4 regions of the Solibacillus sp. FSL K6-1126 genome follow, and region 1 is predicted to be linked to each of the others. Evidence: riboswitches for the same ligand, from Rfam matches in the RefSeq annotation. Region 1 holds a riboswitch; each other region holds the start of a gene.
The links. A riboswitch is a leader RNA that binds a small molecule or an ion and turns the genes downstream of it on or off. The one in region 1 is predicted to bind cobalamin.
Positions count from the first base shown of each region.

Region 2: it holds a riboswitch for cobalamin, as region 1 does, so the genes downstream of both, metE (5-methyltetrahydropteroyltriglutamate--homocysteine S-methyltransferase) here and cobT (nicotinate-nucleotide--dimethylbenzimidazole phosphoribosyltransferase) in region 1, are expected to answer to the same signal.
Region 3: it holds a riboswitch for cobalamin, as region 1 does, so the genes downstream of both, MHH44_RS08470 (glutaredoxin family protein) here and cobT (nicotinate-nucleotide--dimethylbenzimidazole phosphoribosyltransferase) in region 1, are expected to answer to the same signal.
Region 4: it holds a riboswitch for cobalamin, as region 1 does, so the genes downstream of both, MHH44_RS03550 (ABC transporter substrate-binding protein) here and cobT (nicotinate-nucleotide--dimethylbenzimidazole phosphoribosyltransferase) in region 1, are expected to answer to the same signal.

Region 1 covers NZ_JBBOPD010000001.1:3,360,717-3,368,905, reverse strand. Annotated here, with positions in the region: gene thiC (phosphomethylpyrimidine synthase ThiC) at 1-1,454, opposite strand, end outside; TPP riboswitch at 1,605-1,719, opposite strand; cobalamin riboswitch at 2,035-2,215, shown strand; gene cobT (nicotinate-nucleotide--dimethylbenzimidazole phosphoribosyltransferase) at 2,311-3,369, shown strand; gene MHH44_RS16755 (hypothetical protein) at 3,938-4,249, shown strand; gene MHH44_RS16750 (YunC family protein) at 4,369-4,671, opposite strand; gene MHH44_RS16745 (choice-of-anchor I family protein) at 5,104-7,167, shown strand; gene MHH44_RS16740 (hypothetical protein) at 7,340-8,182, shown strand.
Region 2 covers NZ_JBBOPD010000001.1:2,267,468-2,275,656, reverse strand. Annotated here, with positions in the region: gene cbpA (cyclic di-AMP binding protein CbpA) at 1-490, shown strand, start outside; gene MHH44_RS11150 (hypothetical protein) at 648-1,277, shown strand; gene MHH44_RS11145 (hypothetical protein) at 1,394-1,771, shown strand; gene MHH44_RS11140 (cytochrome c biogenesis CcdA family protein) at 1,986-2,696, shown strand; gene MHH44_RS11135 (CcdC family protein) at 2,812-3,303, shown strand; gene MHH44_RS11130 (DUF2621 domain-containing protein) at 3,354-3,788, opposite strand; gene MHH44_RS11125 (DUF1659 domain-containing protein) at 3,953-4,171, shown strand; gene MHH44_RS11120 (DUF2922 domain-containing protein) at 4,203-4,424, shown strand; gene MHH44_RS11115 (YvrJ family protein) at 4,487-4,627, shown strand; gene MHH44_RS11110 (SCO family protein) at 4,734-5,345, shown strand; cobalamin riboswitch at 5,707-5,886, shown strand; gene metE (5-methyltetrahydropteroyltriglutamate--homocysteine S-methyltransferase) at 6,050-8,189, shown strand, end outside.
Region 3 covers NZ_JBBOPD010000001.1:1,746,954-1,755,142, reverse strand. Annotated here, with positions in the region: gene MHH44_RS08495 (3-hydroxybutyrate dehydrogenase) at 1-598, shown strand, start outside; gene MHH44_RS08490 (alpha/beta hydrolase) at 955-1,842, opposite strand; gene MHH44_RS08485 (cobalamin biosynthesis protein CobN) at 2,082-2,507, shown strand; gene MHH44_RS08480 (hypothetical protein) at 2,509-2,823, shown strand; gene dut (dUTP diphosphatase) at 2,859-3,296, opposite strand; cobalamin riboswitch at 3,468-3,650, shown strand; gene MHH44_RS08470 (glutaredoxin family protein) at 3,810-4,034, shown strand; gene MHH44_RS08465 (ribonucleotide reductase stimulatory protein) at 4,073-4,399, shown strand; gene nrdE (class 1b ribonucleoside-diphosphate reductase subunit alpha) at 4,396-6,489, shown strand; partial or broken gene MHH44_RS08455 (ribonucleotide-diphosphate reductase subunit beta) at 6,477-7,058, shown strand; gene MHH44_RS08450 (ribonucleotide-diphosphate reductase subunit beta) at 7,349-7,732, shown strand; partial or broken gene MHH44_RS08445 (IS3 family transposase) at 7,789-7,995, opposite strand.
Region 4 covers NZ_JBBOPD010000001.1:710,910-719,098, reverse strand. Annotated here, with positions in the region: gene MHH44_RS03560 (adenosylcobinamide amidohydrolase) at 1-430, opposite strand, end outside; gene MHH44_RS03555 (FecCD family ABC transporter permease) at 430-1,428, opposite strand; gene MHH44_RS03550 (ABC transporter substrate-binding protein) at 1,421-2,368, opposite strand; cobalamin riboswitch at 2,510-2,697, opposite strand; gene MHH44_RS03545 (acyl-CoA dehydrogenase family protein) at 2,815-3,969, opposite strand; gene argS (arginine--tRNA ligase) at 4,308-5,975, opposite strand; gene MHH44_RS03535 (DUF1934 domain-containing protein) at 5,978-6,415, opposite strand; gene MHH44_RS03530 (GGDEF domain-containing protein) at 6,610-7,689, shown strand; gene MHH44_RS03525 (GGDEF domain-containing protein) at 7,722-8,189, shown strand, end outside.

The sequences.
Region 1 (8,189 bases):
GCATGTGCAGCAATTTTATAAGTGACAACCCCTACACGAACATCATCTCTATTCGGTAAACCTAAATGTTCTTTTGGCGTTACATAACAAAGCATCGCTGTCCCATACCAACCAATCATTGCAGCTCCAATAGCAGATGTAATGTGATCATAGCCAGGAGCTATATCAGTTGTAAGAGGGCCTAAAGTATAGAAAGGAGCTTCCTTACAAACTTCCAGTTGTTTGTCCATGTTTTCTTTTATAAGGTGCATTGGCACGTGTCCCGGTCCTTCAACCATAACCTGTACATCATGCTCCCAAGCAATTTTTGTTAGTTCTCCAAGAGTTTCTAATTCCGCAAATTGAGCTTCATCATTGGCATCTGCAATGGAACCAGGACGTAAGCCATCCCCTAAAGAGAATGAAACATCATAAGTTTTCATGATTTCACAGATTTCTTCAAAGTGAGTATATAAAAAATTTTCTTTATGGTGGTGAAGACACCATTGCGCCATAATAGATCCACCTCGGGATACAATACCTGTTAAACGTTTTGCTGTTAACGGAACATACCGTAAAAGAACACCAGCATGAATGGTGAAGTAATCCACCCCTTGTTCGGCTTGTTCAATCAATGTATCACGGTAAACCTCCCATGTTAGGTCTTCAGCAACACCATTTACTTTTTCTAGTGCTTGATAAATAGGTACGGTACCGACAGGAACAGCCGAATTTCGAATAATCCATTCCCGTGTTGTGTGAATGTTTTTACCTGTTGATAGGTCCATAATATTATCAGCACCCCAACGTGTTGCCCATGTCATTTTTTCAACCTCTTCTTCGATGGAAGATGAAACAGCAGAATTGCCAATATTCGCGTTAATTTTTACATGAAAGTTACGACCTATTATCATGGGCTCTGATTCTGGATGGTTGATATTAGAAGGAATAATCGCTCGACCCTTTGCAACTTCATCCCGTACGAATTCAGGTTTCATATTTTCTCTAATTGCGATAAATTCCATTTCAGGCGTGATAATTCCTTTTCGTGCATAATGAAGTTGTGTAATATTTTTCCCTTTTTTAGCCCGTAACGGTTTCCGCTTTAAACCAGGAAACACGTTATGATTAGTACGAGGATCGTTTTTATCTTTATAACCATTATCCTCAGGCTTAATTTCACGACCATCATATTCCTCCACATCGCCACGTTCTTGAATCCATGTACTGCGAAGGGCAGGGAGACCTTTTGTAATATCGACAGAATAATCAGGGTCTGTATAAGGTCCGCTGGTGTCATACACACGTACTGGAGGATTTTCCTCTTCTCCAAACGTACCAGTTGTCGGGCTTAACACGATTTCACGCATTGGAACCTTAATGTCAGGTCTAGAGCCTGTTACATATACTTTATTGCTACCTGAAAAGTTAGACATAATGGAAATACTTTGTTCGTTTAATGAAGATGGTGACATTGACATAATAAATCTCTCCTTTTTTGAATATAAGGACAAGAGATAGAGCACAACAGTGAGGAGCTTAAAAAAGCTTATGAAGTACATAAAAAAGCCGGTGTCCAATAAATGGTCGGACCCGGCTAATATGTATACAGAAGTAGTATTACTATAATACGATGCTAACTTCCCCACGCTGGTATGATCCAGATCAGGTCCCAAGAGTCAAGAAACTTCAACGTGTTTCATTCTCAGCCCAACTTATTGGACTCCCCTAGTTATTTCTATTCAATTTTATATTAGTATACATGAAACTTCATTGAGATAAAAGGGAAAATTCAGAAAAGTATTTATTAGATGAATTACCTTACCGGATATTGATATCGTACTCATTTCGCATGCACATTACCAACCTCTGCATTTCTCGACGTTAAGAATATTAAAGAAACAAAACCCGAACGTATTATTATTTCTGATGAGTCAACATTTTCAGGAGGTGGACTTTTTTTATATTTAAGGAATTCTGAATCAGAAAGCGTTTTAATTCCTGCTTATTGAAAATCATCCTTGACGAAAAAAGCCATTCGTCATAAAGTAATGTTAAATTCATCAAGCATTAGGTGCCCGTTAAGGGAGAATAGGGAATAAAGTGAAAAGCTTTAGCGTAATCCCAACACTGTATAGAGGAGTTGCATAGCAAAACCCACTGGATTTACATTCTGGGAAGGGGCTATGAAATTGTGAATCTGAGCCAGGAGACCTGCCTAAGTATGCTTACTATTTATAGACACTGGATATGTCTGTAGTTTATTTGTTATCGAATAAACTGCAGGCTATTTTTATTGTCAAAAATACATTTAGATAGGGGAAACGAAACATGCAATTATTACAGCAAACAATTGATCAGATTCAAGGAATCGACCGAAAAATGGAAGAAAAAGCACGTACGTACATAGACTCTTTAGCCAAACCACCACAAAGCCTAGGGAAGCTCGAATCACTAGCTCTGCAAATCGCCACAATTACGGGTGACCTTGCGCCTAGAATCGATAATAAAGCGGTGATCGTCATGGCTGCGGATCACGGGGTGTATGAGGAGGGCGTAACGCCAAATCCGCAAAGTACAACGGTTTTCCAAACATTATCATTTCCGAAAGGGACGACAGGGATGTGTACGATTGCGAAAATTTCGAATGCACAAGTCATTCCGGTAGATATCGGTGTAAAAGAAGATTTACCTCAAGATGCTGGGGTAATCATTAAAAAGGTCAAATACGGGACAGACAATATGGCGAAAGGTCCAGCAATGACCCGAGAAGAAGCGATTCAAGCGATTGAAGTAGGAATTGAAGTCGCAACAGAAGCGATCCAAAATGGTATCAATCTCATTGGTACCGGGGAAATGGGTATCGGGAATACGACACCGAGTGCTGCGGTGCTTTCAGTGCTTCACGGCTGTGATCCGCTGGCAGTAACGGGCTTTGGAGCTGGTGTCGGAGCTGGCGGTATCGAATATAAAGCCGAAGTCATTCGAAAAGCGATTACCTTGAACGAGCCAAACGCCGAAGATCCGATTGATGTTGTAGCAAAAGTAGGCGGACTGGAAATTTGCGGGATGGCCGGAATCTTCCTTGCAGCTGCAGCAAATCGTGTACCGGTCGTTGTTGACGGGTACATTTCAACGGTTTCCGCATTAATCGCCTCTAAGTTAAATCCGAATGTGAAAGCGTATTTGATTCCGTCACATTTATCGGAAGAGCCGGGTGCAAAAATTGCAGCTGAGCTTCTAGGATTAGAGCCAATGCTGCATATGAATATGAGACTTGGAGAAGGTTCGGGTGCTGCACTAGCATTCCCGATTCTAGATGCAGCATGTTCGATGATTACAAATATGGTGACGTTGGAGGAAGCGGCAGCGCTTTTAGTAGCCAAGTAGAAAAATCTTCAAGACATGAAATTCGTAAAATAAAATTACGTAAACGGGCTACATTTAAAGTGACAGGAACTTTTAATGTCGCCTTTTTTATGAATTCGGTATTCCATAGAAATAAATGGAGTTTTTCAGTCTATTCCATTTGTTTTACCAGTAAAGTACCAAATAAGCGGAACTATTTTGTTTTATTGAGTAAGTAAAGAAATCATAAAGAAAAGCCCTATCCAATCCGCTGAAAATGTTATGTGCGACCAAAACATTCGGGGAATGAATAGAACTTGATTTAATTTTACAGAAAATTCAGTGAAATGCAAGCAATTGTCCTGTCATTTGCATTCCCTCCGTAATATCCTATATTAACTAAATGTAAAAACGTATTCGAATTGTTAATAATAACTAAAAAAGTGCTTTTTGAATGAAACTTGGAATAAAGTAACCGGTAAATAGGGTAAGGAAAAGTAAGGCCAATAAAAAGGAGAGGCGGGAGGGGCATTAAGAGAAACGGGGTGATCACTATTTCTCCGTATGTGAAAGGTCGTTTTTGAATATATTCGAAAAGGATGAGGATAATATGAATCAAATTTTCAAAAAAGATGAGTTTATTATTATTCCTTTTTATAAAGGGCGCAAGCAGGAATTTATGGTCGTCAATACGAAGAAGGAATTTAAAAATGGACATACGCACTTAAAGTCATTTAAGATGGCCAAGTATTTGATCAATCTTGCGCGTTGCCAAAAAATCAATTCCGGATTAAGACCATATTTATTAACAAGCCTTACAAGAATATCGGCAGACCGTGAATATATTCAAAAATTAGAAGAGCTTCTAGCCGTGAAAAGAAGTAAAGGGTCAAAAGCTTCCTATTATAATAAAGCAATCTAATTGTACGTAATCACGTCAATAAAAATAGATAGACCGCTTTTTCAAGAAATTGAAAGAGCGGTTTTTTGCATGGAACTTTTTTTGGGGTGGAACTCATCACCTGAGAGCTTACAATGTAACTAAATCATTTTTAATAATGCTTCTTCGCCAATCATACCTTCTTCAATACCGTACGCTCTTGCTTCGTATGTCACGGATTCTAGTGGCGCTTTAAGTAAGTCATCGATCGTTCGAACACCTACTGCACGACCCGCAATGATTTTGCGATCGGACAACTTTTCATTTAACAGACCAACATCGAGTGCACCGCACATAATGTAGCCATGCTCATTCGAAATTGTCAGCAATGTTGTTTTAGGTAATTGAACCGTTACCGCAGTAAATAAATGACCCTGAAGATCAATCGTTTCCGTATAGACGATAACCTTCTCCCCCTTTCATATAAATCATATGAAACAATTAGAAATTGGTACTTGTTTTTGGGGAAATTATGCAGCTTACTTCAAAAGAGCGACTGCTTTGTTACGCTTTTCTCAATTTACTTTCTACAATAAGGTACTAAGTTCTACTTTCGGAGCGAACTGTTCAACTTTCAAGCTTGTATCTTCTACTTATCCCGAAGCCTTCTACTTTAGAGCCGTTTTGTTCCACTTTCACCAGTCCTCGTTCTATATTCATGACGCAGAGTTCTACTTTTGCGTCAGTCCTTTCTACTTTTAAGCCGGAACTTTCTACTTTCCCGGCCTTTAATTACATGCGGTGATAATAATACTTACAATCTCTTACAATTAATTCATATGAACTTAATATTCCACCCTTACACTAAGAAAAAATGTAAAGGTGGAATGTTGTCTATGTCTAAGAAATTACTAGCTGCGGCTCTTCTTGGAGCGGCGGTCACTACGCCTGCTATTGTCGCAGAAGCTACGTTAAGTTTAGATGCACGTTATGATTCCGGTGTTCAAAATGAAGACGGTGGTACCACCGAAATTGTTGTGTATAACCCGCACACCCATGCAACGTATATCGTAAATGGCGAAACGAAGAAAATCGAAGCAATCTCACTCAACTATACAAAAGATGAGGCCATGACGTTAAAGCCTTTCCTTTCGATCGATATCGCCAAAACAATTGCCAGATTCGACCAAACATTTGAATACGGTGATTTAACAAGCATTACGGTACACCCGAAAGAAAATGTAATTGCGGTGTCGGTACAGGCAAAAGGCTACAATACTGCCGGTTATGCTGTTGTACTAACGGGGGATGGCAAGCTTCTTGGCGCGACAAAAGTAGGCATTCAGCCGGACAATATTACATTCACAACGGACGGGACGAAGCTTTTAACAGCAAATGAGGGGGAGCCGCGTGAAGGCTATGGTTCGGAAATTGTTGACCCGAAAGGCAGCATTTCTGTTATTAATACAGCAAACGGCTTTGACGCATTAACAGCAGAAACGCTTTTCTTTGAAGCATTCGATACAGCAGAAAAACGTGCTGAGCTCGTTGCGGACAATGTCATTTTAAAGAAAAATACAAAGCCTTCTAAAGATCTGGAGCCGGAATACATAGCAGTTAATGAAGCGAGCACAATGGCGTATGTCGCGTTACAGGAAAACAATGCCGTTGCCACAATTGACTTAACATCAAATGAAGTGGTGTCTGTGAAAGGGCTTGGCTTCAAAGACCACAGCAAGCCCGGCAATGAAATCGACTTAATGAAAGACGGCAAAATTGAGATTAAAAATGAAAACTACTTCGGTATCTATATGCCCGATGGAATGGCAACAGTGACGATTAACGGCAAAGATTATCTCGTCACGGCCAATGAAGGCGATGGACGCGAATGGGGTGAGGAAGACAGCGAAAACTTCCATTTGAATGAAATCGAAACAGACGAAGAAATTGTGACATATGATACGTCTGGCTACGACGGTTTTGTAGAAGGGCAGGACTATATTTTCGGTGCACGTTCATTTACTATCTTTGATGCTGAGACAATGGATGTCGTGTTCGATAGCGGCAGTGATTTTGAAACGATGACAGCACAGCACCATCCCGAACATTTCAACGCAAGTAATACGAACGTGAAACTTGATAATCGCAGCGGTAAAAAAGGACCCGAGCCGGAAGATGTAAAGATCGGCAAAGTAGGTGATGAAATCTTTGCCTACATCGGACTCGAGCGCATCGGTGGTGTCATGATGTACAACATCACAAATCCAGCAAGCGCAAAATTTGTAGACTATTTGAACTTACGGGATTTTTCGGATGACATCGCAGGAGATGTTTCCCCAGAAGGAATGGCCGTCATTACGAAGGAAGACAAGCCGCAGCTAATCGTCGGCCATGAAGTGAGTGGAACGGTAACGGTGTTGAATGTATTGGACAATCCGATCGCATTTAAAGACGTTGAAAATCATCCGGATAAAGATGCTATTGCAAACGTAACAAAGCGCGGTTTATTTAAAGGGGTAAATGAGACAACATTCGTGCCAAACAAGCCGTTTAGCCGTTCACATGCCGCATTGGTGCTGCACCGTTTGGCGGGTACACCGGCAAGTAACATTACGAATTTCAATGATGTAAAAGCATCTGCAACAGAAGATGCTGTTTCATGGGCAGTGGCAAATCAGTTCATCAGTCCATTAAACAACAAAGTATTCGGCGCAGCAAAACCTATTACGCGTGAAGAATTCGCCGTAGCGGTCTACAAAGCGTTGAAGGCGGCTGGACAGATCACAGCAGCTGAAGCGCCTGTCTATACGGACGAAGTGGATATTTCCGCTTATGCGAAGGAAGCCGTTGCCTCACTGAAAGCAGCCGGCATTATGACAGGAACGAACAATGGGTTTCACCCGAAGCAATCGTTGACACGTGCACAGGCGGCTGTTGTTTTGGATAAATTGCTGAAATAAGATTAAGTTTTATTCTATCTATCAAGCTCGCTGCGACGAAAACGCAGCGAGCTTACTTTTTTAACGTTGCATGAGATCCAGAGTTCACAGAATTCTTGAAATATACTTTCTTCTGACAAGTGCAATGATTTATACTAAAAATAACAACTACGAATGAACATGGGGAATGTAAATGAAAAAAATAATCGCTGCTTTTATGATGTTAGGAGTCATTTTTATAATGAACGATGCACAGGCACAGCAAAATAATACAAAATCAACTTGGCTTTGGCATACCCATACGATTACAGATGAGCAAACAATCCAGTTTCTAATAGAAAAAGAAGTAACGACCGTTTATTTGCAGATTGATCCAGCAATACCGAATGATATGTACGCAGCCTTTATTAACAGGATGCGCGAAGCAAATATTGAAGTGCAGGCACTGGATGGCGGTTCTTATTGGAATACAGCAAATTTTGATGCGTTCTGGGCGTGGATCAGTCAATACCATCAGGAATATCCTGCATCGAAATTTACAGCAGTCCATTTAGATGTAGAGCCTTATTTATCTGCATTATGGGAACAGAATCGAAACCTTGCAGTCAGTCAGTATCAAGAATTAATACAACACGCCCTCTATAAAGTACGCTGTACAGAACTAAGGTTAGAGGCGGATATCCCATTCTGGTATGATGAAGTGCTATATTATAACCAATTTGGTGAAGGGAACTTGGCAGAGTGGATGATTGCGAATACAGACGGCGTCTCCATCATGGCCTATCGCAATACAGTTGCCGCACTAAAGAGCATTACAAAAAATGAAATGAGTTATGCAAAGAAGTATCAAACTCCGGTTGTTATTGGTGTTGAAACAATGCCTTTCCCATACGAGCCATATATAACATTTGCCGCTGAAGGTGAAATCAAGATGAATCAAGTACTCGATCAAGTGGCAAGCCATTATGCTAAAAACCGTTATTATAGCGGGGTAGGTATACACTATGTGCAAAGCTGGCAAGGGTTGAGAGAGTAGTATTTGA
Region 2 (8,189 bases), 1.1 Mb from region 1:
TTATAAAATCGAAGTGCTCGAATATAAATTAAAGGAAGGCGATATGAAAGCTCCGGTAAAAGCACTGACGGAAGAAGCAGATGCATTCGTCCACGAAAACAGTTCATTTTTTGAAGTATTCCATTCGATTAAACAGTTGCCTTATTTGGCGGTTGTTGATACGAAAGGGAACTTTGCCGGCATTTTACCTCATTCTAAAGTATTTGAGCTATTGGAAGAGGCGTGGGGATACCGAACAGGTAGCTGTGCCATTACAATTGCTTTGCCGGACACGGACGGAATTTTAATAAGAGTTCTGACGGCGGTCAAAAAGGTGTGGCCTCTGCATTGTGTGTTCTCGCTTGATGATGACACGACCTATTTACGTCGAGTAGTTATTACTCTGGCAAAAGGCGCGAAACAATCGACAGTGGACGAGCTAGAAGCCGCCATCTTAAAACAAGGGGCACGCATTATTGATTTGGAAGTATTTGATAAAGAAAATTTTTAATAGTAAAGCGTTTCGTTCAATAGAGCGAATCGCTTTTTTTTTGAGAGCAAGCAATGTTTAATTGTGTACTAATACAGAATTTGAAAAATAAAGAGGGTTTTAATCTTTTCTATCGAAATTTTATGTTAAAAGGGGATTCGTTGAAAGGGGAATATGAATGTTTATCCAAATAAATGAAGAAAAAATAGAGTTAACTAAAGTAGAGATAATTGTACTAGAACAGGGTATTGCCGACTTATTTGAGAGTTTTGATAAAAAAACGTTGGGCGAGCTTACGAAACAAAAGAAATACGAGCATTTAAAAGACTGTGTAAACAAACAGAAATATTTATTGGATTTGCCGGCAGGGGCTGCATTAAAATCTCTTAAAGATGAAGGCAACCCTATTTACAGACAGTTTTTAAATAATTACGGTGACCTGATCTACTCGCGCTTTGTTGTTAGTGGAGATGAGAATTTATTGAAACAGCAAGGCATTTATACGATTGTTGCAAACAATGAACTGAAATTTTGTGGTGTTTGCGCAAGAACTTTTAAAGAGCGTTTTAATCAGCATATTGGCAGCATATATGCAAAAGGTTGCTATCGGGATGGAACGTCTACACATTGCCATGTAAACGCAAAGATAACACAGCTTTTGCCGACGAGCGATGTGCATTTTGCAATATATCCAATGGAAAATGAAAAAGCAATGAATAAACTGAAAAATGCAATTGTGAAACGCTTCGAACCTGAATGGAATTTACGGTCCAACAGAGAAATTTTCGAATTATCTTCATCTTTTTAAAAAATTCTGCCTTAATCTTAAGAGATAAAGGCAGGATTTTTCAGTTTACTATATTTTTCCGGTTTCATTTTCGACAAAAAGCGGGAATAGTAAGTGAAAAAAGTAGGTGATTTATCATGCAGGCAGCATTAAAACATTACAGGCAAACACACAGTGAATATTTATGGCTGCATATTTTGGCAGCTGTCGTATTAGTATTTACATCCGTATTCTGGTTTGTACTCCCATACTTCATGATTCATTACGGAAAATATACGACAAACGTATTCCAACAATCTTTGTTGTTGATCGCATTGTATACCATTCCTTCCATTTTTATCACATTGCATTGCTGGTTTATTAACTTTAAGGCAGCTCTTCGATGGAAAAAAAGCTATCCTAAGGAATGTGTATGGCGCTGGTCGCTTAGGTTCCAATTTATTACGATTTCAATTGTGGTCCTGTTTACCTCGGTCATTTATTCCAGTCTTTTTATTATTGATATGATTCGATAATAAAACACGCCCTTCTTTTCTCAAATGTGCTAAAGTGTCAGTCCAATCATGCAGACAGAGCATTTATTTTTCAAACATTAGCGCGGCACTTTCGCACATTTACCTTTCAAATCAACCACAAAATGCTGTCAAAAAATTTTCATTTAAAAAAGCAAGTAATGTATGGGGAAATTTGGTACGATGAAGGTATCAATGTTAAGGAGAATGAAGCAGCATGAATTCAGATTTAAATATCCTTTTAGCGTTCGGTGCCGGGTTTTTAAGTTTTATTTCACCATGTACGCTACCGCTCTATCCTGCATTTTTGTCCTACATAACCGGTATGACACTCGATGAGCTGAAAGCCGAAAAAGGGATGATGCAAAAACGCGCAATTTTACATACTTTATTTTTCTTGCTTGGATTTTCGATTATATTTATCGCCATCGGATTTGGAACATCGTTAGCGAAAGATTTCTTTTTTCAATACCAGGACTTACTGCGTCAAATTGGAGCCATTTTAATTGTCGCATTCGGTTTAATGATTGTCGGTCTGCTGCAAATTGACTTTTTAATGAAAGACCGCAAATTCCAGTTCAAAAACCGACCATCCGGATATTTAGGTTCGGTGCTGATCGGTCTTGCTTTTGCAGCGGGATGGACTCCTTGTACAGGACCAATACTGGCAGCGATTATTACCCTTGGTGGAACGAATCCTGACTCGGCAATGTGGTATATGCTAGCATACTACTTAGGCTTTGCTATCCCATTCTTTACATTGTCATTCTTCATTTCACGAATGAACTGGATTCGCACACATAGCCAAAAAATCATAGTAGTTGGCGGCTATATTATGATTGCGGTCGGAATTTTATTGTTCTTTGACGGATTGACGTATATTATTAATCTTCTCTTGCCGATTTTCGATGGTTTTAAAGGATTCTGACAGTTCCCTGCTTAATAAGACCGTGCTATACTAAGGGAAGTAATATAAGGGAAAAAGGGTGCATGATTCGTATATACCAGATCTTTACACTCGTTCATGCAAGAGGAGGAATATGATGTTTGACAGTATACCTTCTCACTATTTATTAATTGGTTCGACGATTATGGCAGTCTTAATGGGCTCATTCGTAATGTTCATAAGACTACGTGCACAAAAAAAGCCGGTATCCAAAAAAAAAATACTCATCCCGCCTTTTGCGATGTCAACAGGTGCACTGATGTTTATTTTTGAGGAATTTCGTGTAGCGCCAATTCAAATAGTAGAAGCGGCCGCACTAGGCTTGTTATTTTCATCTGTATTAATCTTAACGTCGAAGTTTGAAGTGCGAGACGGCGCAATTTATATGAAGCAATCTAAAGCATTTCCATTCATATTAGTGGGATTACTTGTACTACGTATTATTTTGAAATTAATATTTGCCGATACATTTGATGTCGGTGAACTGGCCGGTATGTTCTTTATCTTGGCTTTCTCTATGATTTTACCGTGGCGAATCGGTATGCTTATTAAATATAAGAAGCTTGAAAAATCGCATATTGTCGCATAAAAAAGACTGTCTCTAAAAGTTTTATACTTTTAAAGACAGTCTTTTTCGTTTTACGTCTCAAATAAATGATCATAATTCGTCGTATCAATTCTCATTTCATCGAGCTTTTTACGTAAAAACTTATGGTCGCGCTTTGGCGAAGCGATAATATAGCCACGAATAATTAAGTCCAAGTCGATTTTTGTGGCACGTTCATTCAGGGCGATTTCACCGATTTTACCGGCAATCTTTTCTTTGGCAACTTGCCGGAATAACTCTGGTACAGGACTGACAAGCTCGGTAAGTAATTGTTTTTCATCTTCACCCCATAGATGAATTGTTTTATCTAAGTATATGTTTTGCCAATCTAAATCCGATTTACCATCCTGTTTCGGCAGGGCCTTCAAAAACTTGCGGAACATAAAAAAGCCGCCAATCCCCATAAGCGAAATCAATACTACAACCCAAAATAAAATAAACCATAAAAACCAGCCATCTAAGCCCACAATGTTCACCTCATTACTTAATATTGTCTACGAAATTTCTTCTACTAATCTATTGGTGATAAACCTCATTATTGTCTATTATATAAGTTTTTGTAATTTTTTTCATCGTCATTGTCCCTTTTTTCTGTAAATCATGACATATATAGGGCAAGGAGGTGAGAAACATGAATGAATTTGGATTTTTATCTGCGACGTTGACAGTTTATTATCAGACAGGGCTTGATGAATTTAATGAGCCAATGATTAAAAGTTCCACATTCCGTAACTTGGAAAGAAACGCAACAGCCCAGCAGCTATACACAGTTGGGACAACAATCGTCGGCTTAACAGATTACGATTATATCGAATCTGTGAAAACGCAGAAAGAAACGATTACAGCTTAATTAAGTGTAGTAAAGAAAAGGAGGAGAGCTTATGGCACAAGTTTTACAATTAACATTTGCCAACATTGCAGGAAGCACGATGACGATCAATATAAATGATCCGAAGCCGAATTTAACTGAGGCTGAAGTGAATGCAGCGATGCAAACAATTATTGATCAGGCGGTATTTTCGAAAGACGGATTTTTGTTCAATGTAAAAAAATCTGCGCGTATTGTTGAGCGTAATGTAACAGCAATTGAACTGATCAGCTAATAGCAAGGCCGGCGAAGTGTGATGCTTTGCCGGCTTCTTTAAATAAAAATGGAGGGATTATAATGGACCAGTGGATTGCCATTCTTCAGGAAGTAACGTTTCCGATCTTTATATCTTTTTATTTACTGTATCGGATAGAAACAAAACTTGAAGCGATTCATACAGCACTCGTATCATTACATCATCCTGCAGATAGAGCGTGAGAAACTCTTCACAATTTTGACACACGTCCTTTCTTCCAATAACTATTGAGAATATACTAAATATTGGGTAAGATGAGAGTAATGTTCAAAGAGTGGAGAGAGAGAAATGAAAACGAAAAACATAGTATTCGCACTTATGCTCTTGGCAGCAACTGTACTTACATCATGCAGCAATTATCAGTTTAAACCGACGACCAACTTTGAAATTAGCGAGTTTACGATGACCGATCACCGGAACAATGAAGTGACACTGGACAGCCTAAAAGGGGAACCATGGCTTGCAATGTTCATCTTCACAAGCTGTACAACAATTTGCTCGCCAATGACAATGAATATGACCCGTGTCCAGGATCATCTCGAGAAAAAAGGGCTGGAAGATTATAAAATTGTCGCGTTTTCCGTTGATCCGGACTACGACACACCGGCGCGTTTGACAGAATATTTATCGCGCCATACACCAGTAGATGAATCAAAATGGCATATGCTGACAGGATACGATCAAAAATTTATTGAGCAGTTTGGCAGAAACTCATTTAAAACACCTGTCCAGTCGATTGAAGGGAACGATCAAGTTATCCATGCCGATACATTTTTCCTAGTGGATGAAAAAGGAATCGCCGTGAAAAACTATTCAGGCTATGGCACTGGCGAAGATGGTGTTCCATATGAAACGATTGCGAGTGATATGGAAGCACTCATTGACGAACGTCTAAAGTAATAGTGAAATGAAAGATTAACTTGCGAAAAAAGTGTAGCTGCTTTTTAAGCAAGTTTTTTTATGGAGTTTACTGCGGGCTTTTCTAATAAATATAAAAATGTGCTAATAAATCCACCGATTTTCTAATAAGTTGCTGATTTTCTAATAAAGGAGCAGGATATGCTAATATCAGTTCCAGATTAGCTAATAAGTATGTCAACTTTTCTAAAATCATCCGCAGAAGTGCTAAAATAAACAAATTTCTTCTAATAAAAAGCACACAGCATCCACTGAAATTATTTCAACCCCGCATATCTTTAATATGGTCGCAAAATAAAAAGAATTTTCAAAACTAGAATTCTATGATATAGTATACGAAATTACATACTGTGTAAGTTACGGTGCTTGTGAGAACAAGCTTAAAAGGGAAACCAGTGAAAGTCTGGTGCTGTCCCGCAACTGTAAATCGGAGTTCGTGATATTCAACCACTGTCTATTGATGGGAAGGGTCACAAGAACGTTGATGATGAGCCAGGAGACCTGCCGGAAACTAGTACACGCCAATACCTACGTGGAAATAGGTGGTGATTTTGTGCGAAAGTGAGACAGAACTCCTTTGATTATGCAAAGGTTTTTATTGTCAATCTCTTAAACATTCACACCCCTCTTTCATTTTGAAAGAGGGGTTTTGGTTTTTATGTAACAAATTTAAGGAGGAATTGTTTATGAAAACAGCAGTAATTGGCTATCCGTATATTGGACAAAATCGTGAATGGAAACGTATAACAGAGGCGTTTTGGAAAGAACAATTGTCTTTGGAATCCTATGAACAGGAAATGAAAAACTTACGACTTGCCCAACTCCATCAACAGCAGAATTTAGGGCTGGATGTTTTAACGGTAGGAGATTTTACATACTATGACCGTATGCTTGACTTAGCCGTTATGTTTAATATGATTCCATCTAGATACGACCATCTATCATTGCAGCATCATTTAACAGCCTATTTTGCAATGGCGCGCGGTGCTGAAAATGTGGTGGCAAGTGAAATGACGAAATGGTTCAACACAAATTATCACTATATTGTACCGGAATACGAAGGACAGCAACTGGCATTGCAACACAATGTTTACGCGCAATATATTCAGGAGGCAATCGAAGCATTCGGCATGACCCCTCGTGTGACTATTATCGGTCCATTTACATTTTATAAACTGACGAAAGGTATAGATCACGAACAAAAACAACACTATATTCAGCAGCTGGTAATGGTATATAAAGAGTTGCTTCAGTCGTTGGAAGCAAGTGGTGCAACGTCGATCCAGCTTGAAGAACCAAGCCTTACAAAAGACCTTACGTCCGAAGATATAGCATTAGTTCAACATTTCTATCATCAAATATTAAAAGGACTGACAGTTGAAACGATCTGCGCAACTTATTTTGAAGCGTTATCCGACTATCAAACAATGATTAATTTGCCTGTAGATGGCTTTGGACTGGACTTTGTTCATGGGAAAAATGAAAATCTAGCAGCGTTAAAGAAGTTTGGTTTCCCAAAAGATAAAGTTCTATTTGCAGGTATTATTAATGGTCGGGACATATGGAGAGCCGAGCTGCAGAAGCAGTTGGAACTAGTAGCGGAAATACGTTCCTATGTACCATTTTCACCAATACATCTACAAACATCATGCAGTCTTCAGCATGTGCCAGTTACAACAGCAGGAGAAAACGGGATTGTACCAGAGCTGCTAAATGCTTTGGCATTTGCCAATGAAAAAATAACGGAATTGCAAATGATCAAAGGGAAAATACTTCAGCAGGAAGTTCTTCATATCCAGGCTTTTTTAGATAGCGAAAAAGCAATCCGAACATTGGCACTGCATGAATCAAGACAAAAGAAAGCAGTACATGCACAAGTAAACGCATTAACACCGGAAGCATTTAAACGAACTGATGACTACGACAAGCGTAGTAAGCTACAACGTGCCTTTTTACAGTTACCAGACTATCCGACAACAACAATCGGGAGTTTCCCGCAATCCTCACAAGTTAAGAAAAACCGTAGTTTATGGCGAAAAGGGGAAATTACAACAACCGAGTATGAAGCATTCAACGCGAACGAAACCGCACGTTGGATTACCATTCAGGAGCAACTTGGCCTTGATGTCCTTGTTCATGGTGAATTCGAGCGAACTGACATGGTCGAATTTTTTGGTGAAAAATTAAATGGCTTTGCTTTTACGACAAATGGATGGGTAGTTTCATACGGATCACGTTGTGTAAAACCCCCAATTATATACGGAGATGTTGAATGGATAGAACCGATGACAGTAAAGGAAGTAAGTGCGGCACAATCACTTACGGAAAAACCTGTAAAAGGGATGTTGACGGGACCCGTTACAATATTGAACTGGTCATTTGTAAGAAATGATTTAGCTCGCTCAGAAGTTGCTTATCAAATCGGCCTGGCACTAAGAGAAGAAGTAAGAGCACTTGAAAATGCGGGAATCAATATTATTCAAGTAGATGAACCTGCATTGAAAGAAGGCTTGCCGATCCGTAAAAGTCTGCATAAGGCTTATATCGATGCAAGTGTAGATGCGTTTAAATTAGCGACAAGCGGTGTGCGTGAAACGACCCAGATTCATACACATATGTGTTATTGTGAATTCAACGATTTTTTAGATGTAATAGAATCATTGGATGCGGATGTGATTTCAATTGAAACGTCACGAAGCCACGGAGAACTCATAAAAGTACTAAAAGAAACACCATACAAACTAGGAATTGGTTTAGGTGTATATGATATTCATAGCCCGCGTATTCCAACTGTGGAAGGAATGGCAGCCATTATTGAAAAAGGTA
Region 3 (8,189 bases), 1.6 Mb from region 1:
TGATGTAACAAATGAAGAAGAAATTATAGCAGCAATTGATGAAACAGTACAGAAATTTGGTCGAATCGATATACTTATAAACAATGCTGGTATGCAACATGTTGCAATGATTGAAGATTTTCCGACAGAGCGTTTCGAACTGTTAATAAAAATAATGTTAACTGCTCCATTTGTATTAACTAAGCATGTGTTACCGCATATGAGAAAACAAAAATTTGGCCGTATTATTAATATGGCTTCCATTAACGGACTTGTTGGATTTGCAGGAAAAGCAGCATATAATTCTGCCAAACATGGTGTTATTGGTCTTACAAAAGTTGCGGCACTTGAAACTGCATCAGAAGGCATAACGGTTAACGCTATTTGTCCAGGCTATGTAGATACACCACTTGTTCGAAATCAATTGCAAGACTTAGCAGCAACACGCAATATACCTCTCGAAAACGTATTGGAAGAAGTGATTTACCCACTCGTTCCTCAAAAAAGATTACTTGATGTAAAAGAAATCTCTGATTTGGCTCTATTTATCTCAAGCGAGGGAGCAAAAGGAATGACTGGCCAGGCTATCGTTTTAGATGGCGGGTACACAGTGCAATAATTAATTCAAGGATGTTCATCTTTAGCATGGCTTGTGCCTCGAAATCCAAGCTATCTTCGCTTTGTTGGGGTCCTTAAGTCTCACGTAGGGACCTTTATTAATAAATGGATGCCAAATTTATTAAGCAATGCAGGTGTGTAGAAATTTTTTTACCTTTCAACACACCTGTTTCCTGTTTGTCATCTGTAAACAGGCGATCAAAAAACTGCTGGAGGGATATTTGAAATTACCTGTGTAGCTGCTTACTTCCTACCTTATCAGCTATTGTTAACTTGGCCTCCTAATCTTTGTCCTCTGTTTTGATATGTCGGATAATATACGTTTCCGTACTGTTAAAGCTCCCTTATTAATTCGTACTAATTTTTTATAATCTTAAGCAGTTGATTCATTGCTTTCTTTGCTTCCGGAATCGGAAATACCGGAAAAACATGGTTCATTTTTGGGTATTCGTAGTATTGAATTGCTATTCCCTGTTCTTTTGCTTTATCGAGAAGCATATTTGCATCGACTAACAGTAGTTCACCCGTCCCCACAAAAGCGGTAATTTGTCCAATGTCTATCAGTTCTCCATGTACAGGACTTATTTTGTAGTCGGTTAACTCTAAGCCATCCGCCCATAACCTGCCAAGCTCCTGTGCGCCTATCACTCCAAGCATCGGATCGAGTTTTTCAAGTTCTTTATAGCGCGGGTCTTCCCCTCGTACATCTAGCCAAGCAGAGTGTAGAACAATATGCTGCGGCTGCTTTTTCGAACATCGCTTTACATCCTGAGCCAACGCCATTGCCAACCCGCCTCCAGCAGAATCCCCCATAAAAATAAACGGTGCATCGTATTTTAAAACGAGATGATCATATAAGTCATGGATGGCAACAAAACACTCTCTATGTGTATGTTTAGGCAGCTTCGGATAAATTGGCACAACAATCGTGAAATTTGTCTTCTGTGCAAGCTTTACTAAATAACGCCAATGAAAAATCAGTGGATCATTAATATACGCTCCGCCGTGGAAATAGTAGATGACCTTTTCCGGTGTTTGCTGTTCATTAATTGTGTAATAGTGAATGCCATTCAATTCGTCTTTCTTTATTTGATACTGATCTCTGAATTTAGCATCGAGTTCATACGGTTTCTCGTTATGCTTCATTGCAATAAAATCATCGAGCAGACGCAAATCCATAAACTTTTTCTTTGTTCCGCGCAGTATTAAAAACTTCTCAAACAACACACTTTGCACGCTTCGCATACAATGCCTCCATCCTATTTTTTCTACTATGATTCTTATCCATTCGACTAAAATTGATTGATCACCTTCTAAACGGATAAACGTTTCTATTTATCCTTATGCATACTTAGTACCTATTAGAAAAAAGTGTCGATTGTTTTAAGCACATTATTATCTCAATAAAACAAATCGCGATATAATTCTGAAACTTTTTCCCGACTTATCCGTAAATTAGGTAATAAATTCTAAAGGAGGGAATGATGGTGCTCATTGGATTTTACAGTGCTCTAATAATTTTCACTTTATTATTCATCATTGCAGCTTTCTTTTTTATACGGCAGTTCGTAAATAAGAAATCCTCCCCCTATAACATGAATACGTTTATGCTTGGTGTGCTAACGCTGTTCATGCTGATTGTAACGGGTATTTATGAATATGATTTTTATCATCTACAAGCGGGTAATCAGAAATTTGCGGAGGGGATTTGTGAAATCAACTTTGTAAACGGTCATGGGAGAAGTATTGATACGACTGAAGTAAAGATTGAAGATAATCTTTATAACATAAAGTCCGGTACTTACAAAGATCTACCTGATGGGCGTTATAATTGTGAACTTTCGTATTTACCGATTTCAAAAATTGTGACACAGATCGATATTCAGTCAAAAGGAGAGGAAGGAAACTAATATGGTTGATTTAGATTTTTTAATTCAGTACGGATTCATATTATTAGTGATTTCAATTACGACACTTGTCTTGTCTATGTATTTCCGGAAAAAGCCGAAAGTGGATAAAGGATTTAAGTTTGCCTATCATGGCCTATCATATCGCCGTAAATTTTTACGCACGATTTATTCAATCCCGTTTTGTATTTTTCCGTTAGCGATCATTTATTATTTTGAAAGGTTTTCCGCTAACTTTATATTTGTTACGCTGTTGCTCGTGATCGTATTTGTTTTTCAAATGTCATACAATTACATAAAGTGGAAAAAAGAAGATTAAAAGCCTGTGTTCATCCGAAAGCAGGCTTTTTTTCATTATTTCACTCCACTCGAACCAAAGCCCTTATCACCGCGCTCCGTAACCGACAGCTCGTCTGTTTCATCAATGAAAACTTGCGGAACATATTGAATGACTAGCTGGGCGATTCGCATTTGTTTTTCAATCGTAAAAGGTTCTTTTCCGTGATTGATTAAAATCACGCCGATTTCTCCGCGATAGCCTGCATCGATCGTACCTGGACTATTTAACACCGTAATCCCATGTTTGAGTGCTAATCCGCTACGAGGACGTACTTGCGCTTCTGTTCCCTCCGGCAGTTCGATTTGAAGACCGGTTTTAATTAATGCGTATTCACCAGGCAATAAAACTTTTTCTTCAACCGCACTTAAATCCATCCCTGCATCCCCTTCCCGTGCCTGTTTCGGCAATACAGCATTCGGGTGGGTTTTCTTAATTTTTAATTGAATCGACATATTCAACCAACTTTCTCATTTATAAAATCTATTTACATGCAGTTATAACAAAACCATATTTTTTCTTTATTTTCAATAGGGAGTTTTCTAGAATTCTTAATGGATTTATGTTATCTTTCTTTAGGCTCTTTACTTTTATGTTGTTAAAGCTTATACTCAATTCAACTATATATTGTGTTTTTTTATCACGGTACTACTAAATGTAGTTTAAAAGGGAAGTTTGGTGTGAATCCAACGCTGTCCCCGCAACTGTAAATGCTGACTGAAGACGAATAGACCACTGTGCAATGCATGGGAAGGTATGTCTGACGAATGAAGCAAAGCCAGGAGACCTGCCGCGTTAAAACTACGTACATTTCTTCGGGGAATAGGAAATGGAGGCGCTCTTTTATTCGTTTCCATTTCAAGCTATCCTGTTTTCCGGGATAGCTTTTTTTTGTTTTTTCTGCATGTTCCCCCATGACATGTGGCACCACAATTACTAGTAATATTTAAATAGCGAGGGGTTCTATTATGAAACTTTATACGAAAACAATTTGTCCAAAATGCCTATGGGTAAAATCGGAGCTCGATGCTGCCAACTTGGAGGTCGAGGTTATTAATATTGACCATGATGAGAGCGCAAAACAAATAGTACTCGATGCAGGTTTTTTGTCTGTGCCGTTATTTGAAATCAACGGTGAATTTATCGCAGAGCCGACGTCAATTATCGATCGCATTTCTGAAATGACCGCATGATCATATTTGCTTCACGAACTGGTAATGTACGATCCATTGTGCAAAAACTCGGCTTGCCCGCAAAGGATTTGGCGGAAGTAGAGAAAATGGATGAACCGTATCTTCTATTTACGTATACGGATGGATTAGGCTCTGTTCCCCCTATCGTCGACCAGTTCATGACTGCGAACTTTGATCTATGCAAAGGAATTATCGTAAGCGGAAACCGTAATTTTGGTCATGCTTTTTTCGGCCGTGCAGGTGACCTTTTAGCAGCACAATACGGAATTCCGTTAATCGAAAAAGTGGAAATGCGAGGAACTCCGGCGAATTATGAAGCGATTACAGATTACTACTACTCCATTTGGAAAGAGGCATCGATATGAAACAATATTTAAAATTAAATAACGATATTCTAAACCGTTACCGTGCTACCGGTGAATTGGATCTGGCGAAAGACAAAGAAGCAACACGCCGCTATTTCCTGGAAGACGTGAATGTCCGTTTACGCTACTTTATCGATATCGAGGAAAAAGTGCGTTATTTAGTCGATGAAGGCTATTACGAAAAAGAGTTTTTGGAATTGTACTCGATGGACTTTATTAAACAAATGTACAAAAAAGCCTATTCCTACAAGTTCCGGTTTCCTTCATTCATGAGTGCTTCTAAGTTCTACGAAAGCTATGCGATGAAAAGCCGGGACGGAAAAGAAATTCTGGAAAAGTATGAAGACCGAATCGTCATTATCGCCCTGTATTTAGCACAAGGCGATGAAGCATTGGCTGAAAAGGCCATCGAAGCGGTCATGACTGCCTACCAGCCGGCAACCCCAACTGCCCTAAACAGCGGGAAAAAAGCGCGCGGTGAGCTAGTCTCATGTTTTAAACTAACGATGGACGATACGATGAACTCAATCGCCGAGAATATCGGCTATTGTCTTGAACTTTCCCGCTTAGGCGGCGGTGTCGGGGTAAACTTGACCGATCTGCGTCCATTGGGAGATCCGATTAAAGGAATTTTAAACCGTGCGAGCGGGGTTATGCCTGTTGCGAAACTGCTGGAAAATTCGTTCTCGTATTCGAATCAGCTTGGCCAAAGAAATGGTTCCGGAGTCGTCTATCTAAATGTTTTCCACGGTGATATTGAAGCGTTCATCTCTTCCAAGAAACCAAATGCCGACGATAAAATCCGATTAGCTACATTATCTACAGGGATTATTCTTCCCGATATTTTCTTTGAACTGATGCGCCGCGATAAAGATATCGTATTATTCAGTTCTTATGATATTTTCAAAGAATACGGCAAACGCATGTCGGAAATTTCGATTACGGAAATGTACTACGAATTTTTGGATAATCCAAACATCCGTAAACTGAAACGTTTAAACGCCCGTAAATTGTATACGGAAATTAAAAAGGCGCAATTTGAATCGGGTTACCCGTTCGAAATATTCGATGATAATGTCAATAACATCCACCCATTAAAGGAAATCGGGCGTGTGAAGATGTCGAATCTATGCACCGAAATTCTCCAATACCAGCAAACAAGTGTTGTTACCGACCAAAACGAGCCGAATGAATACGGCCTCGATGTTTCTTGCAATTTAGGATCGATCGACATTCACGAAGCAACGAAAGTTCAGGATTTCGGACAGCTTGTCGATACAGCAATGCGTCTTTTAACGAATGTTTCAACGATGACCGATATCGTCAACGTCCCTTCTGTGTCGAAAGCCAATAAAGTGATGCACTCTGTAGGATTGGGCGTTATGAACTTGCATGGACACCTTGTACAAAGCGGAATCCGTTATGGTTCCAAAGAGTCGATCGAATTTATCGATGCGTTTATGGAATCACTGAACTATCACTCGTTAAAAGCATCAATGAAAATCGCGAAGCAAAAGAACGAAACGTTTTATCGATTTGAGGAAAGTGATTATGCGAGCGGGGTTTATTTTGAAACTTATATAAACAAAGAAGATAAAGAACTTGCACCAGAAGTGATTAAAGCACTTGGGGGTACACCGATTATTACTCGGAATATGTGGGAACAGCTAAAGTCTGACGTACTGAAGCATGGTTTGTTCCACTCATACAGACTTGCGATTGCTCCAACTGGCTCTATTTCCTACATCCGCAGTTGTACGGCTTCCATCTCCCCTGTTACGGAACGTGTGGAAGTACGTGACTATGCGGATAGCCGAACAATTTATCCGATGCCGTTTTTAACGAATGATAACCAGGAACTTTACACCGAAGCCTATGAAGTAAACCCGTATGAACTGATCGACCTTTACGCAGCCGCGCAAAAGCATGTCGACCAGGGAATTTCCATGACACTATACGTAACGGATCAGTGGAACACAGAACAATTGGCAAAAGCCTATATTTATGCGTGGACGAAGGGCATTAAAACCGTTTATTACGTACGCCAACGTTTACTAACAATTGAGGAGTGTGTCGCATGTCAAATTTAACGTATAAAGCGGTCAACTGGAATACCCCTACGAGTGAACTTGCTCGTATTTTTTGGGACCAGCAATGGAAACAAATATGGTTCCCCGAAGAAATTGCAGTAAGTAAAGACGTAAAACAATGGAAGGAATTCGAACATCAGGAGACATACAAAAAAGTGTTCGGCGGCCTGACATTGCTTGATACGGTACAAACGAACATCGGCATGAATGAAATCGCCAAGTACACGCCCGATTTTCAGGAGAAAGCGGTGTTAACGGTATTCGGATCGTTTGAAGCAATCCATGCAAAGTCTTATTCGTACATTTTTACAACATTATGCACAAACACGGAAATTGACGAAGTTTTTGAATGGGTGCAAAAAAATGAGTTTCTTCAATATAAGGCTAACCGCATTGGTGAAGTATACACTGCTATAAAAGAAGATGACCCGGAAAGCTTATGGAAAGCAATGTTCGCTTCAGTTATGCTTGAAAGCTTCTTATTCTATTCCGGCTTCTTCTATCCTCTTTATTTAGGAGGACAAGGTGTACTGCGAAATAGTGCGGAAGTGATTAGCTTAATCTTGCGTTAAATCGTGGCGCAAGTAAAACTCTTTGAATTCAGGGAACATCCTAACGTTAAGTCGAGGACAATCCTGAGCCAAGATTGATAGTTAAAAGGTTGAAATATATCAATAAGGTGCAACGATCATCGAAAGCACATGGTTTTACATGGAAGCGAGTAGAGTAGGGTACAAGTCAATAATGGTATTCGAAGCGGAGAGATATAGCAAAAGCTATATATGATATGATCTGATCTTATAAGAAATTATAAGCTGCATATAGCAGAAGTAAGAATGACGAACTTACTTGAAACAAAATGGACGAATCAATCCACGGAGTAGCAGTCGGCTTTTTCGCCCAGAACATTTTCAAAACGTTCCCAGCAGAAAAACAGCAGGAGCTAACTTTGTGGGGCTATGAATATTTACTCGATTTATATCAAAATGAAATGAAGTATACCGATGATTTATACGCAGAAACGGGACTTTCCCCTGAAGTGAAAAAATATGTGCGCTATAATGCAAATAAAGCGCTCATGAATTTGGGGCACGATACAATGTTCCCTGACGAGGAAGTCAACCCGATAGTAATGAACGGGATTTCCAATACAGGATCCACTTATGATTTCTTCAGTCAAAAAGGAGCGACATATGCGGTTGCTAAAGTGGCCCCTATTACAGATGATACATTTAAGTTTTAAAATTAAAACGCTATGGTTTTGAAGTGACCCCTAAAAGTTAGACACGGTAATTTAACCTAGGCAGCTTGGGTGAACTGAGTTCGGTATTGCACCGGACTCAGTTTTAATTTTGCCTTGATTCGTTTCGTATTGTAATATTCTATGTATTTTTCTAGTTCTATTTTAAAATGCTCGATACTTTCGAATTCCTTTAAGTAAAGGAATTCAGATTTTAGTATCCCAAAGAAATTCTCCATCACTGCGTTATCATGACAATTTCCTTTGTTTCATATTGTTTGACCCATTTTAAAATGGCTTGATAATTCGTTCCCATTGACCTGGCAATTTGATAAGAACTTTCTTTACCATCTAAGTAACGTAACGCCGCTTATAATTTTTCTCCCGCAGTAAATTTTGCCATAGAAAAACTGCACCCCAATTGTTAGATGTGTCTAACAATTGGGGTGCAGTTCATTTG
Region 4 (8,189 bases), 2.6 Mb from region 1:
GCTCGCCGCCGGATAAAAACTCCAAGTATTGATTTTTATATTTCGAAACACCTGTGCTTTCCATCGCCCGCTGTACCGTCGTTTCATCTTCTTCCGTCCAAGATGAAAAAAAACCGCTCTGATGAGGGTAGCGTCCTAACGAAACCGCATCATATACACTGTTCGTAAATGCGCTTGCATTTAATTGAGGGAGTACGGCCATCTTTTTCGCTAATTGCTTGTTATCATAACTTTTAAGCGGTTTCTCTTCAATGAAAATTTCGCCTGTTTCACATTTCAGCACACCACTGATCATCTTCAGTAATGTCGATTTTCCGCTACCGTTTGGACCAAGAATCCCGAGAATTCTTCCTTTTTCCACGTGAAACGTCATATTTTTCACAACCGTTTTCCCACCGTAACCGCCGGATAGATTATTTACTTTTAACATTATGCAACAACCTTTCTACGTTGCTTGAAGAAGATATAGGCAAAGACGGGTGCTCCAATAAAGGAAGTAATAACACCAATCGGCAGTTCAATAGGGGAAATAATTGTACGTGATACTAAGTCACAAATGACGAGCAGGCTTGCACCGTTCAAAAACGACAATGTCAATAAATGTCGATGGTCTGCTCCGATTAGCAGGCGAATCATATGCGGTACTACTAATCCGACAAATCCAATTGTCCCGGATGCAGCAACAGCCGCTCCTGTTAGAATGGAACCACCCGCCAATATCATATACTTGCTGCGCTTAACATTTACCCCTAAATACTGGGCACGCTCTTCTCCATAAATCATCGCATTCAATTCACGGCGAGTCAGCCAAATAATTGCCGTTCCAAGCACCATAAATGGCAGAACCATCCGGACATATGGCCACCCTCGCATCGATACACTTCCTAGAAGCCAGCCGATGATTTCTCGTAGCTGTTCACCAGTAAGTGCGACCATTAAGGAAATACAGGACCCTAAAAACGAGCTGAAAATAATTCCCGTCAAAATCAGTGTCTCCATTTTCATCGAGCGGTCAACAAGTCTGGCAAATGTCAGGACGATGATCATCGTACATGCAGCTCCAGCCATACTGAATACCGGCAATGTGAATACACCGAGCACCGGTATGGAAATGCCTAAAAAGATTGTCATTACCGCACCTACCGAGGCCCCTGATGAAATACCTAATGTGTATGGATCTGCCAAAGGGTTTTTAAGCAACCCTTGGAATGCTGCCCCCGCAATTGCTAAAGAAGCCCCGATTAATGCGGCTAAAATGACGCGTGGCATTCGGATTTTCCACAAAATACTGTATGCAACCGGATCTGTTGTTTTATCCCACAATGTCGAAAACGGAATATTAACAGACCCGAACGAAATGCCAATCCATATACTGCTTAAAAGCAATCCAATCGATAGTACATAGGCGATTGAATATTTTTTATTCATTGAATACCTCTGGATAAATTGCTTCCCCAATTGATTCAATACCTTCTACAATACGCGGACCTTGTCGACTTGTCGTATCGCTATCGACTAATTTCACATTGGCGTTTTTCACAGCATCCATTTCTGCATATGCATCATTTTCCTCGATTGCTGCCAAGTCGTTTTCATATGTTACTAAAATGATATCCGGATTGCTCTTTACAAATTGCTCCGAGCTGTACTGCGGCCACCCGAGTTCCGGAACGGCATTTTCTACATTTAATACTTCAAGCATTTCACTAATGAACGTCTCCTGTCCAGCAACATATAGTTGCGGATTTGTCCCAACAACAACAAATACGGACTTCTCTTCCAGGTCGGCTACTTTCACTTCAATTTCTTCAATCCCCTCTTTAATGGAGACGATCATTTCTTCTGCTTCTTTTTCTTTATTCGTCAGATTGCCAATTTGTTCGATTGTTTCATATGTTTCTTCAAATGTTTTCGCATCTTTTACAACAAATACAGGAATTCCTACTGATTCAAGCTGAGCAATCGCCTGTTCATTGAAGCTGTACAATCCCGATTCATGTGCGACAACTAAGTCGGGCTGCAGGCTGATTATTTGTTCTAGATTAAATTCCATGCCGCCAACTGATTCTTTAGATAATGCTTCTTCAGGATATGTATCATTGTCGTTCACAGCGATAATTTCATCGTTTAACCCTAGTCCGAATAAAATTTCCGTATTGGATGGAGCCAATGTAATAATGCGCTCTGGTGCTTTTTCAAGCGTGATTTCTTTGTCCAAGGCATCTTTTATAGTTACCGGGAATTGTGCTGCTTCAGTTACTTCTGTATTGTCTTTTGCTGATTGTTCATCTGTTGCTTTTTCCGAGTTGCATGCCGCCAATGTTAATGTAAGTAATGCTGCGGAAGATAGCAGTTGCCATTTTTTCAAAATAATAACCTCCAAAATTTCGTTGTATAATTTTCTACAAAAATAAAAAGCTTCCTACTAAAAATGAAGGAAGCTTTACGTATGCAAATAAAATTCAATGGAAAAAGAATTTATCCGCCACATCCTATCCTCGTAGGTTTATTTTAGGGCATTATAAAGGCAGGTCTCCTGGCTTATGCATAACGTTGTAAGCGCCTTCCCGAAAGTTTTTCAGTGGCATACTGCTCTCAACTAGCATTTACAGTGGCGGGACCGCATCGGAATTGCACCGATTTCCCTTTTACTCCTTACTCTATCAGTGAGCAAGAACCTTTATCGTCCATATAAAATTAATAGCTCTATTATAGCTGATATTCAGAAAAATGTGTGCTCAATCGCCAAAGTTTCAGATAATTCTTCTTATTTCGCTGAAATTACGAATAAAAGAACTGCTTACCCCTTTGCTTTTAAGCTTTTTCAATTGCCGTTTCAGCTAAACGTTTAATCGTAATGTCATCCATTGGCGGGTTGTGCAGACCTGCACGGACATCACGGTAATAGCGTTGAAGCGGATTTGATCTTTGCAGGCTTTTTGCCCCAACAAGACGCATCGCTTTATCGACAACTTCGATTGCTGTATTTGTCACTACATGTTTCGCAATATTGATTTCATTGACTAGTGTCGCCTTTTTAATCGGGTCATTATATAGTCCCGCAACTCCGTAAAGCGTAAAGCGTGCTCTCGTCAACGCCAAATCCATTTCGCCAATCAGCGTTTGTACATTTGGCAGCTGGGCAATCGTTCCTTGAATACTGTTCGGGGAATGGCTATTCGCAAAATTAACTGCGTAATCGCGTGCAGCCTGGGCAATACCTAAATAGGTTGCCGGGATAAGCAGCAACCAGCCGTTCAGTTTAAATCCGGTTGAATAATTCGGTAATTCCACTAAGTTTGTTTTATCAACTCGTACATTATCGAGCACTAAATCATCGCTTCCCGTACCACGCATTGATGCAACATCCCATGTATTTTCGACCGATACCCCTTCAGCCGTTTTCGGAACGAGGAAAAATCCTAGCTGTCCCTCATCTTCAATCCATGCCGAAACTAAAAAATAGTCGAGGTCCGGTGCACCGCTCGTATAGTTTTTACGTCCATTAATTACATAATAATACCCATCACGTTTTGCTGAAGTTCCCGGACGTCCGCCACGTACTGGACTTCCCATTGCAAACTCGCTTACCGCACGATTGACTGTCGCGCCATTTGCAACCTGTTTACCAAACCAGTCGAGCTTTTGTTCATCCCAGTAACGATTTTCGAAAATCTCGCCTACATTTTGAATTGTCCAAGAAACAGCCAGCCCGGTGCTTCCGCAATAGCTCGCCAATGTTTCCTGCAGTAATAGCGCATCATAGACTGTGAAGCCATCCCCGCCATATTCCTTTGGCAGCGTTATTTTTGTATAGCCGATTTCACGCAGCTTCCGGAAATTTCCAAATGGAAATGTTGCTTGTTCATCTGTTTGCTGAGCATTTACTTTCACGCTCTCTGATATTGTTTCTAACTTTTTCAGCCATTGTTGCTGCTCGTCGGTTTGAATAAATAATTCCTTGCTCATGGAAAGCACCACCTCATATTTATTGTCCTGTATATAGAAGTCAAATTTAATAGTACGTTTCGGGAAATTACAAGTCAATAGATATCCCCAGTTCCTTTATAGGGATTACACTAGATGCGTTTCCCTGTTTTGTAATTGGAAGGTTTGCTGGCGGAATTGGAACAAATTACGGAAAAAGGAGAACTGATTCAACTTAATGTGGAAAATAGCACCTCAAAAGGAGAACTGTTGCTCTCGAAACGTAAAACGAATCACGCTTAAAGTAGAAATCTCACAATCCTCAAAGAAAAAACACCCTATTTTCGTATACAGAAAATAGAGTGCTTTAAATAGTTGAATTACATTTTTTCAGGTGCGCTTACGCCGATTAGTTTCAGTGCATTCGCCAATGTTGCTTTTACTGCTGTGATTAATGCTAAACGAGCTTCTGTCAGCTCTTTGTTATCCTGGTTCAATACTTTTTCTGCATTGTAGAAGCTATGGAATGCAGCTGCCAAGTCTTGAATATAGTTTGCGATACGGTGTGGTGTGCGGTGTTTTGCTGCATCTGCCACAATTTGCGGGAATGCGCCGACTTTTTTCAGTACATCTTCTTCTTTTTCTGCTACTAGCAAGTTCAGGTTTTCCAATGAAGCTTCGAAACCTTGCTCGTTAGCTGCACGTAAAATCGATGAAATACGCGCATGTGCATACTGTGCATAATATACTGGGTTTTCGTTCGATTGTGATACCGCTAAGTCTAAATCGAAGTCCATATGTGAATCCCCTGCCGTTTTAACGAAGAAATAACGTACAGCATCCAAGCCCACTTCTTCTACTAACTCACGCATCGTTACAGCATTACCTGTACGCTTACTCATTTTGAATTTCTCACCGTTTTTGTACAGCTGAACCATTTGGATAATATCTACTTCCAATGTGCCGCGGTCATAGCCAAGTGCTTCGATTGCCGCTTTCATACGTGGAATATAGCCGTGGTGGTCAGCACCCCAAATATTGATCAGTTTATCAAATCCACGACGCAGTTTGTCTTCATGGTAAGCGATGTCCGGTGTTAAATATGTGTATGAACCATCGTTTTTAATTAATACACGGTCTTTATCATCACCGAATGTTGTTGAACGGAACCAAGTTGCGCCGTCTTCATCAAACACATGACCATTTGCTTTTAGTTTGTCTAACGCTACATCGATTTTACCGTTTTCATATAAAGATGTTTCTGAATACCAAACATCGAATTCAACACGGAAGTTTTTAAGGTCGTTTTGCAGTTTTGCCAATTCCAGTTTCAAGCCGTGCTCACGGAAAAATTTAAAGCGTTCTTCATCAGACTTGTCCAAAATCGTCGCACCGAATTCTTCAGCCAGCTTACCAGCGATTCCGATAATATCCGGACCGTGGTATCCATCTTCCGGCATTTCTGCATCCATTCCTAACGCTTGCTTATAACGTGCTTCCAAAGAATACGCCAAGTTATTAATTTGGTTACCGGCATCATTAATATAATATTCACGTGATACATCAAAACCAGCAAAATCCAGTACATTACACAATGAATCGCCTACAGATGCACCGCGCGCATGTCCTAAATGCAAGTCACCAGTCGGGTTAGCAGATACGAACTCGACTTGTACTTTTTCTCCTGCGCCTGCAATTGAACGACCGTAGTTTTCGCCTTGTTCAAATGTAGCTGTAACTACACTTGCCAAGAAGTCTTTACGTACTGTGATATTCATGAAACCTGGTCCGGCAATTTCAATCTTCTCAATATCTGTACCTTCAGTCGTTAAATGCGCTAAAATTGCTTCAGCTATTGCACGTGGTGGCTTCTTCGCCAATTTTGTCAATTGCATTGCGATATTTGTTGCGAAGTCTCCGTTTGCTTTATCCTTTGGTGTTTCTAAATGAATATTGATTTCCGTGCCTGCTTCTACTAGGCCTGCTTGATCGATTGCCGCTTTGAGTGCTGCTTTAATCGATTGCTGTAATTGTTCTACTGCGTTCATCGTTATACCTCCGTAAATTGAATATCTAATTTGTAATGGCCAACTGAGTTGCCACCTATGATAAGGTCATATTGCGTTTTAAATTGCCCTGACACTTTTTCGCTTTGTACTACTTCTATGGCTAACTGATGTGTATCGGTAACAAGAGGTAATGAGCCGAATGGACTTTCATAATGACCATTCTCGCGTAAGTCCGGATTTAAAGGCAAACGCATGTTCACACCGCCTTTTCGCATAATAAACGAATTCGCTTCATTCAGTTTAATCGTCGTTTGAATTTGCAGATCCTCCTGAACTTCCTCATAGCGCAGATAATGACTGTTCCCTTTTTCCACACAACTGCCTTCAAGCCACATTTCATATTGTTCAAGCTCGCCCTCGGTTGGAATGATTGAGGAAACTAGTTTAATTTTGACTGTTTTCCCGCTCTCGTTCGCCATAGCAGTCAGCTCCTATACATATATTTCTATAACCTTTTTATTATAGGATAAGTATATCTCTTTAAGCAACAACGAACTTAACTTTGCGCTTACTCCCTCAATCATCTTGATTTGGACAATTTTCCTTCAATTCCACTATTTTTATAGCAATTTCCGTTCATAACAGTAATGATTAGTGTATAAAGGAGCTTATTATGTTAATCGAATTACTATCTTACTTCTGTATATTATTTACGTTTACACTTTTAATTTATTGGCCATTTATCAACTACTTTAGACAGACACCATTCATCAGTCGAACGAAGCCTTATGTAATTGGATTGAAGTTTGGTGTAACCGGCCTTGTGCTGACATTCTCTGCTGTTCACCTTACGAATGATTTCATGATGAACATTCAGTATATTCCGGTGTTATACAGTGGTCTTTTAGGCGGGCCATTTGCTATTCTGATCAGTGGTCTGATTATAGGAATCGGACTTTTTTTCCTGCCATATTTGGCATGGGTACCGATGTTCCTGAATATTAACTTTATTGTACTTGTTCTGATATTATTCTTTGTCACAAGTAAATATAAAATGACGCAAAAAAATATATTTTTATTTTTTTGGGGATGCTTTATTGAAACATTTATCGCATTATTTCTCGGGCTTTGCTTCCATACTAAAAGCTATGAATACTTATTGCTTTATGGCATCTTTACGATTTTTTCATTTTATTTCATTTACTTTGTCATTCGCCAAATAAAACTTGCCAATGATACTGTACAACAGACCACTCATTTGAAAAAGATCGATTTTTTGACACAGTTGCCAAACAATAAGGAAAATGAGAAATTTGTCAAAAACCTGATGAAAAAGAAAACCTCTTTCAATTTATTGCTCGTCGATATTCGGGATTTTAAAATGATAAATTTACGGCATGGTTTTTCTACAGGTGATCTTGTTATTAAACAACTTGCCCAACACTTGATGGAATATGCCAATAAAAATGGAGCATATGTTGGCCGATTAGGCGGTGAGGAGTTTCTTCTCGTATTAAAGGATGTACCTCCTGCTATTGCGATTGTAGAGGCCAATAATCTAATTAATATGATTGCCCAACAGCCGTTCGAAGTATCCCAAGATTTATCTTTACATATTTCTGTTACGGTTGGAATTAGTTCATTTCCTGATAATGGGGAAACATCTTTGGAGCTCCTGGAAAATTTAGTTATGGCAAAACAGCAGGCAAAAACAAAACTATCTTCTTATTTCCATATAAATAATCTAAAATAAGGGGTAACGATACATTACCAAGGGGTGATGCCATGTTTTTGGAGCTGACAATCAACTTTTCGATTCTATTTTGCTTTACGATTTTAATTTTCTGGCCTTTTATACAATATGAAGATAATCCTTTCATCCATAAATACAAGTCCATTATCGTCGGTGTGACATTCGGATGTGCCGCCTTTATTTTAACTGCATTGGCTACTCCCTATGCTCACGGTATGCTAATAAACAATCGGATTATATTTGTACTTTTTAGTGGTTTGCTTGGAGGACCTGTTTCAATTTTCATTACAGGTTTTATGATTGTGATCAGTCGGTATGTTTTATTGTACACATCAGTATTGTCGTTCATTATCATGCTGAATACTTTAGTAGTGACAGTCATTACATGTTTTTTCGCATTCAAACGTCCGATTACCTATCAAAATTTACCGGTCTATTTTTTCGTTATAACGATCGAACACATTATCGTCCTCATTATTTATGACCGTTTTCAAATAAAT